2 linked regions of the Thermobifida halotolerans genome follow. The protein of the gene in region 2 interacts with the protein of the main gene of each other region in a pairwise test. Links are inferred from orthologs where the notes say so. Each region holds a gene or a part of one and is shown on either strand. Other genes may lie near its edges.

What was found.
Region 1: the proteins of NI17_RS05375 (region 2) and rsfS interact in binary tests that used the Escherichia coli proteins (3 or more experiments, as listed by UniProt). The link is inferred for Thermobifida halotolerans from one-to-one orthologs.

What each region holds. Positions count from the first base shown.
Region 1 is NZ_CP063196.1:3,021,646-3,024,833, forward strand. Bases 509-3,188 are described here. They hold rsfS (ribosome silencing factor), read right to left. Parts: upstream 2,210-3,188; coding sequence 1,808-2,209; downstream 509-1,807. Other genes in these bases: NI17_RS13550 (histidine phosphatase family protein), read right to left, coding at 1,137-1,763; nadD (nicotinate-nucleotide adenylyltransferase), read right to left, coding at 2,236-2,895; NI17_RS13565 (M48 family metallopeptidase), read left to right, coding at 3,057-3,188. Also shown: NI17_RS13540 (5-formyltetrahydrofolate cyclo-ligase), read left to right, coding at 1-380. UniProt on the Escherichia coli protein: Functions as a ribosomal silencing factor. Interacts with ribosomal protein uL14 (rplN), blocking formation of intersubunit bridge B8.
Region 2 is NZ_CP063196.1:1,211,674-1,215,688, forward strand. What follows is about bases 489-3,487. They hold NI17_RS05375 (ATP-binding protein), read left to right. Parts: upstream 489-1,440; coding sequence 1,441-2,535; downstream 2,536-3,487. Other genes in these bases: NI17_RS05370 (DUF5691 domain-containing protein), read left to right, coding at 489-1,444; NI17_RS05380 (DUF5682 family protein), read left to right, coding at 2,535-3,487. In the rest of the region: more of NI17_RS05370, read left to right, coding at 1-488; more of NI17_RS05380, read left to right, coding at 3,488-4,015.

The DNA.
Region 1 (3,188 bases), 1.8 Mb from region 2 along the record:
AGGGCGCGGGGTACTCCGACATCGAGGTTGCACTGCTGCAAGAAGCAGGCTTGATCGGGCCACAAACCACCATCGTGACCACCGTGCACTCCTTGCAAGTCATTGACGACGACCTTTCCGAGACCGAGCACGACTTCAGTGTGGACTTGATCGTCACCCCCGATGAGGTCATCGAGTGCAACCCGCCACGCCGCCCAGCAGGGCTGATCTGGGAACACCTGGGGCAAGAGAAGATCGCGGCGATTCCGGTACTGGCGGCTCGCGCCTCAAAATCCGTACGTCCAGATCGAAAAGATGGAAGAAGCCATCGTTCGGTACTACGAGGTAAAGATTCATCTTCCCGAAGCGCTGCGGGCCGAAGTCCGCGCGATAGTCGATGAAGCCGTGCAAGACGACACCGGCCTGAGCGACGACATTCGCGACCAGTTCAACCGACGCCTCGAAGCGCTCGACAAGAAAGGGAGCTAACTGCCGACCTGGCAGCCGAGGAAGGCTTGCTAGGACAAGCTCAGGGGGAAGATCGCAGCCGTCCGCACCGAGCGGCGCGACATCGAGCGCAGCCTGACCGCTACCAGCAACCCGCTCGACACGGGCGCAAACACGTTCCGCAAGGCACTCGACCTGCTGGACAACCCTGCCCAGATGTACGCAGCGGGTAACGAGACGGTACGCAGCATCCTCAACAAGGCTCTCGTCAGCAAATTCATGATCGACGGCTTAAGGTGGTCGAGGGTGAGCTGAAGGAACCCTTCGACGCTCTGACGGACATCTCAGGACGCGATGCAGTCAAGGTCTACTCCGGCAGGCTGGCAGGCTCCCTGAGCGCTCCAGCGGCACAAGGGGAGGTCGAGGCCGGGCTACGTCACGCCAGATAGCAACGTGCCCCACCCTCGTAAACGAGAGCGGGGCACCCGCTGATGATCTCTGTCTGACCGACCTGCTAGAGCCGGCCTTGGCCCAGCGGACCAGGGGTTCTAGTAAGCCGGTTGTGGTGGAGCTATGGGGATTCGAACCCCAGACCTCTTCCATGCCATGGAAGCGCGCTACCAACTGCGCCATAGCCCCCTGTGGAGCCTGCGGGCGCTGCCCGCCGACTCCCAGAACGATAGCGGAATTCCGCGCGTTAGTCGAAACGGTCAACGGTCGTCGCCCAGCACCTTGTCCTCGGGGAGGGTTCCCGCGTTGTGCTCCAGCAGGCGCCAGCCGCCGAGGCGGCGGGGGCCGAGCACGGACCAGGAGCAGTTGCTCAGCGACCCCAGGGCCTCCAACTGGTCCTGGGGCAGGCCGAGCATGGTGTGGATGCCGGCGCGCAGGGCCGCGCCGTGGCTGGCGACGACCAGTGTGCCGCCCTCGGGCACCTTCTCCAGGCCGCGCTGGACGGCCTCGGCCACCCGCGCCCCGACGGTGGGCATGTCCTCGCCGCCGGGGATGTCCATGGTGGGCAGCTGCTCGGGCCAGCCCGCGGCGATCTCGGCGCGGGACAGCCCCTCCCACGGACCGCCGAAGCGCTCGCGCAGCGCCGGGTCGTGGGTCACGGTCAGTCCGGTGAGCCGGGCCAGGGCGTGCGCGGTGTCGGAGGCTCGTTGCAGGTCGGAGGCGATGATCGCGTCGGGGCGCAGCAGGGCGAGGAGTTGGGCGGCCCGCTCGGCCTGGGCGATACCCGTCTTGTTCAGGGGGATGTCAAGCTGTCCCTGGAAGCGGTTCTCGACGTTCCAGTCGGTCTGTCCGTGGCGCCAGCAGATCACACGACGGGTCTCGGTCACAGGGTCACTCCTGTCCGGGGAAGGGCGGCGGATGGGGTAGCGGCTCAGGAACCGGCGTCGTCGTTCGCCTCGCGACCGACTCCCCGGGCCCCCTCCGGCAGGGCGATCTCCGGACAGTCCTTCCACAGCCGCTCCAGGCCGTAGAAGCCGCGCTCCTCCTCGTGCTGGACGTGCACGACGAGATCGACGTAGTCCAGCAGCACCCAGCGGCCGTCACGTTCGCCCTCGCGGCGCACCGGTTTGGCGCCCACCTGGCGCATGCGCTCCTCGACCTCGTCGACGATCGACCTGACCTGGCGGTCGTTGGGCGCGGAGCACAGGACGAAGGCGTCGGTGATGACGAGTTGGTCGCTGACGTCGTAGGCGACGATGTCCCTCGCGAGTTTGTCGGCCGCCGCGGCGGCGGCGATGTTGACGAGTTCAACGGTCCGGTCCGTGGCGGTCACAGGTGCCAGCTGCCTCTCGTGGGCTGCTACCCCGCCTCCTGATCATCGAGGTAGAGCCCGGTCTTGTTGATGTAGCGGACAATGCCATCGGGTACCAGGTACCAGATGGGCTCGCCCTTGCGGACACGCTCCCGACACTCGGTCGAGGAGATGGCCAGGGCGGGGATCTCCACGAGGGAGACCCTGCCCTCGGGCAGACCGGGGTCGGCGAGCTGGTGCCCCGGCCGGTTACAGCCTACGAAATGCGCGAGCTCGAAGAGCTCGTCGGCGTTGTGCCAGCTCAGAATAGCGCCCAGAGCGTCCGCTCCGGTGATGAAGAACAGCTCCACGTCGGGACCGTACTGTTGGCGCATCTGGCGCAGCGTGTCGATGGTGTAGGTGGGTCCGTCCCGGTCGATCTCGATCCGGCTCACCCGGAACTGGGGGTTCTCCGCGGTGGCGATCACGGTCATCAGGTAGCGGTGTTCGGCCGGGGTGACCCGGCTTCCCGTCCGCTGCTTCTGCCAGGGGTGCCCCGCGGGCACGAAGATGACCTCGTCGAGGCCGAACAGGTGGGCGACCTCGCTGCCGGCCACCAGGTGTCCGTGGTGGATGGGATCGAAGGTGCCGCCCATGATGCCGATCCGGCGCGGCGGCGCGGGGCGCCGCGGCGCCCTCCCCTGCGTGGTCGTCGTCTCCTCTGGCACGGTCAACGCTCTCGTCTCGTCCCCGCGGTCGGGGCTGTCCGGTCGTCGTCGAGACTAGTCGGCCGCGCTCCGCCTCCTTCGGGCAGCCCCGCGCAAGGACACGTCATGTCGCGTCTGCCGGAAACGTGGATTTACGGAATGGTCACGCATAGCATGCAGACATGTCGACTACTCCTGACCGGGCCCGCATCCGACTCCGCGACATCTCCTCCCGCGCCTACGAGCACCCGGCGGACCGCGGCGCACTGGTCGCGTTGCGGTCGCTGCGCGGTTTCGACGACGTGTTCAAGCGC
Region 2 (4,015 bases):
GCTGGTGGGTACCGCCCGGCGCGCCGTGCCGCACACGCCCGGACTGCCCGAGGCGGCCGGCGACGACCCCGCGGCGGTCCTGCTCGACCGCGCGGCCCTGGCCGCCGTGCAGCGCCGCGCGGGCCACGTCCCCCGCCGGGTCGCCCCGCCGCCCGCGGCCCCGGCCGAGACCGCGCCCCACCTCCGCGCCGCGGCCGTCACCCGACTGAACTCCATCCTCACCGGCCCCCACCGCGACCTGCTCGCCGAATGGCTGGACCTCGCCGTCGCCACCGGCCGCCGCCTGCCGCCGGAACTGCTGCCCGCCCTGCTCGACCGCGGCCGCCACGAGACCGCGCTGCGCCCGGCCCTCGCCCGCCTCGGCGGCGAACGGGCCCGGTGGCTGGCCCGCCACAACCCCGCCTGGGCCTACCTCGACGACGCCGTCGAGACCGCCTTCGACCCCGAGGAGTGGAAGACCGGCACGGCCGGGCAGCGCCGCGCCCAACTGGCCGCGCTGCGCCGCACCGACCCCGCCGCGGCCCGCGACCTGCTCGCCGAGACGTGGCCGAACGAGCGGGCCGAGCAGCGGCTGCGACTCCTGGAGACCTTCCGGACCGGTCTGTCGCGCGAGGACGAGCCGTTCCTCGACACGGCGCTGGACGACCGCGCCTCCAGGGTGCGCGCCCTGGCCGCGACCCTGCTGGCGCAACTGCCCGACAGCGCCCACAGCCGCCGCCTCGCCGCGCACGCCGTCCGCCTGCTCCGCCGTCCCCGCCCCCGCCGGCCGGTCGAGATCACCCTGCCCGACCTCGCCGACACCGACCTCGCCGCGGCGCTCGGCGTCAGCCCCACCGACACCGCCGACCCCAAGGGTGACAAGCGCCGCGAACGCCTGTGGGCCCTGGTCTCCCACACGCCCCTGGAGACCTGGATCGGCCACCTCGGCGACACCCCGGTCGACGTCGTGGCCGCGACCGGGGACTGGGACCTGTGCTGCGCCCTGGCCAACGCCGCCGTGCTGCAACGCGACCGCGCATGGGCCCGGGCGCTCCTCACCCCCATGATGACCCGGCTCGTCAACCACCAGAACCCGCGGGCCAGCCGGGCGTCCGCGCTGCTGGCCCTGCTGGACGCCGAGGAGCAGTGCGCCTGGGTGCTGCGCTGGAGCGGCTCCCGGCCGACCGCGCAGCGGCTCCTCCCGCTCCTCGAACAGCTCGACTGCCGGTGGAGCGCGGATCTCGCCGCGACGGTGACCGAGGTGATCCTCGACCCGGAACGGACCACCATGTCGCTGCTGACGCGACTGTGCCACCACGCCGCCACCAGACTCGACCCCGCCCTGCACCGGCGCTTCGCCGAAGCCGCCGACCACCACCGCGACGACGACAACAACCAGGCCACCGTGGCCGACCTCGCGGGAACCCTGAAATTCCGCGACGACATGCGCAAGGAGCTGATGTGAGCACCCAGACCCCCGCCGTGCTGCGCCCGCACGCCGAGCAGGCCTACGCCGACGAACTCGCCGCCCTCGCCAAGGCCGACGACCGCCCCCGCCCGCCCGGCTGGAAACTGTCGCCCTGGGCCGTCACCCAGTACGTCCTCGGCACCACCCTCGACGACGGCACCGAGATCACCCCCAAGTACGTCGGCGCGCGCCGCGTGGTCGAGGTCGCCGTCGCCACCCTGGCCACCGACCGCGCCCTGCTGCTGCTCGGCGTGCCCGGCACCGCCAAGACCTGGCTGTCCGAACACCTCGCCGCCGCCGTCGCCGGAGACTCCACACTGCTGGTCCAGGGCACGGCGGGCACCGCCGAGGAGGCCGTGCGCTACGGCTGGAACTACGCCCGGCTGCTCGCCGAGGGCCCCTCGGAGCAGGCGCTGGTGCCCAGCCCGGTCATGACCGCCATGTCCGAGGGGCGCCTGGCCCGCGTCGAGGAGCTCACCCGCATCCCCTCCGACGTGCAGGACGCGCTGATCACCATCCTGTCGGAGAAGACCCTGCCGGTGCCCGAGCTCGGCATCGAGGTGCAGGCCCGGCGCGGCTTCAACATCATCGCCACCGCCAACGACCGCGACCGCGGCGTCAACGACCTGTCCAGCGCGCTGCGCCGCCGCTTCAACACCGTCGTGCTGCCGGTCCCGCAGACCGCCGACGACGAGGTCGAGATCGTCACCCGCCGCGTCGCCCAACTGGGCCGCAACCTCGACCTGCCCGAGGTGCCCGCCGGACTCACCGAGATCCGCCGGGTCGTCACCGTCTTCCGGGAACTGCGCAACGGCGTCACCGAGGACGGCCGCACCAAGGTCAAGTCCCCCAGCGGCACCCTCAGCACCGCCGAGGCGATCTCCGTCATCACCAACGGCATCGCCCTGGCCGCGCACTTCGGCGACGGCGTGCTGCGCCCCGGCGACGTCGCCGCCGGGATCAGCGGCGCGGTCGTGCAGGACCCGGTCTCCGACGGCGTGGTGTGGCGCGAGTACCTGGAGACCGTGGTGCGCGAACGCGACGACTGGGACGACTTCTACCGCGCCTGCCGGGAGGCGAGCCGCTGATGCCCAAGGTCGACACCGAACGCGTCCACGTCCTGGGCGTCCGCCACCACGGCCCCGGGTCGGCGCGCGCGGTCCGCGCGGAACTGGAGCGGCTGCGCCCCGACGCCGTGCTGATCGAGGGTCCCCCCGAGGCCGACGCGCTCACCGGGCTCGTCAACGGCCTGGAACCGCCGGTCGCGCTGCTCGCCTACGACCAGTCCGACCCGGCCCGCGCCGCGTTCTGGCCGTTCGCCGCCTTCTCCCCGGAGTGGCAGGCGCTGCGCCACGCCGCCGACCACGGCGCCGAGGTGCGTTTCTGCGACCTTCCGGCCGCCCACACCCTGGCCGGGGAGCAGGAGGCCCCCGAAGGGGAGCAGACGCGCGCCCGCGTCGACCCGCTCGGCGTGCTCGCCGAGGCCGCGGGCTACGACGACCCCGAACGCTGGTGGGACGACGTCGTGGAGCAGCGCGACGCCGACGGCCCGTCCCCGTTCCCCGCCATCGCCGAGGCGATGGCGGCGGTGCGCGCCGAACTCGCCCCCGAACCCGAGACCGAGCGCGAGGCCCGCCGCGAGGCGCACATGCGCCAGGTGCTGCGCGCCACCCTGCGCGCCGGACACCGGAAGGTGGCCGTGGTGTGCGGCGCCTGGCACGTGCCCGCCCTGCTGGACCTGCCCAGCGCCGCCTCCGACTCCCGCCTGCTGCGCGGCCTGCCCAAGACGAAGGTCGCCGCCACCTGGATTCCGTGGACGCACGGACGGCTCGCGGCCTCGGGCGGCTACCGCGCCGGGGTGCGCTCACCCGGCTGGTACCACCACCTGTTCACCGTGCCCGACCGGCCCGTGGAGCGGTGGCTGACCGAGGCGGCGCGGCGGCTGCGGGACAAGGACCAGCCGGTGTCGTCCTCCCACGTCATCGAGGCGGTGCGGCTGTGCGGGGGACTGGCCGCCCTGCGCGGCCGCCCCCTGGCGGGACTGGAGGAGATCGCCGAGGCCACCTCGGCGGTGCTGTGCGAGGGGTCGCAGGCGCGCGCCCGGCTCGTGCACGACGCCATGGCCCTGGGCGAGCGGCTCGGCGCGGTCCCGCCCACCACGCCCACGGTCCCGCTGCAACGCGACCTCGCCGCCCGGCAGAAGCGACTGCGCCTCAAACCCGAGGCGCTCGACCGGGACCTCACCCTCGACCTGCGCAGGGAACTCGACCGGGAACGCAGCGCCCTGCTGCACCGGCTGCGGCTGCTCGGCGTGCAATGGGGGCGGCCCCGCCACGACACCGTCCGCTCGCGCGGCACGTTCCGCGAGACCTGGACCCTGCGCTGGGAGCCCGAGGCCGACCTCGCGGTCATCGAGGCCAGCCGGTGGGGCACCACCGTCGCCGCGGCGACCGCGGCGCGCGTGCACGCCGACGCCGCCGACGCCGACCTGCCCACACTGACCCGGCTCATCGAGGACTGCCTGCTCGCCGACCTGCCCGACGCCGTCTCCGCCGTGGTGGCGCGGGT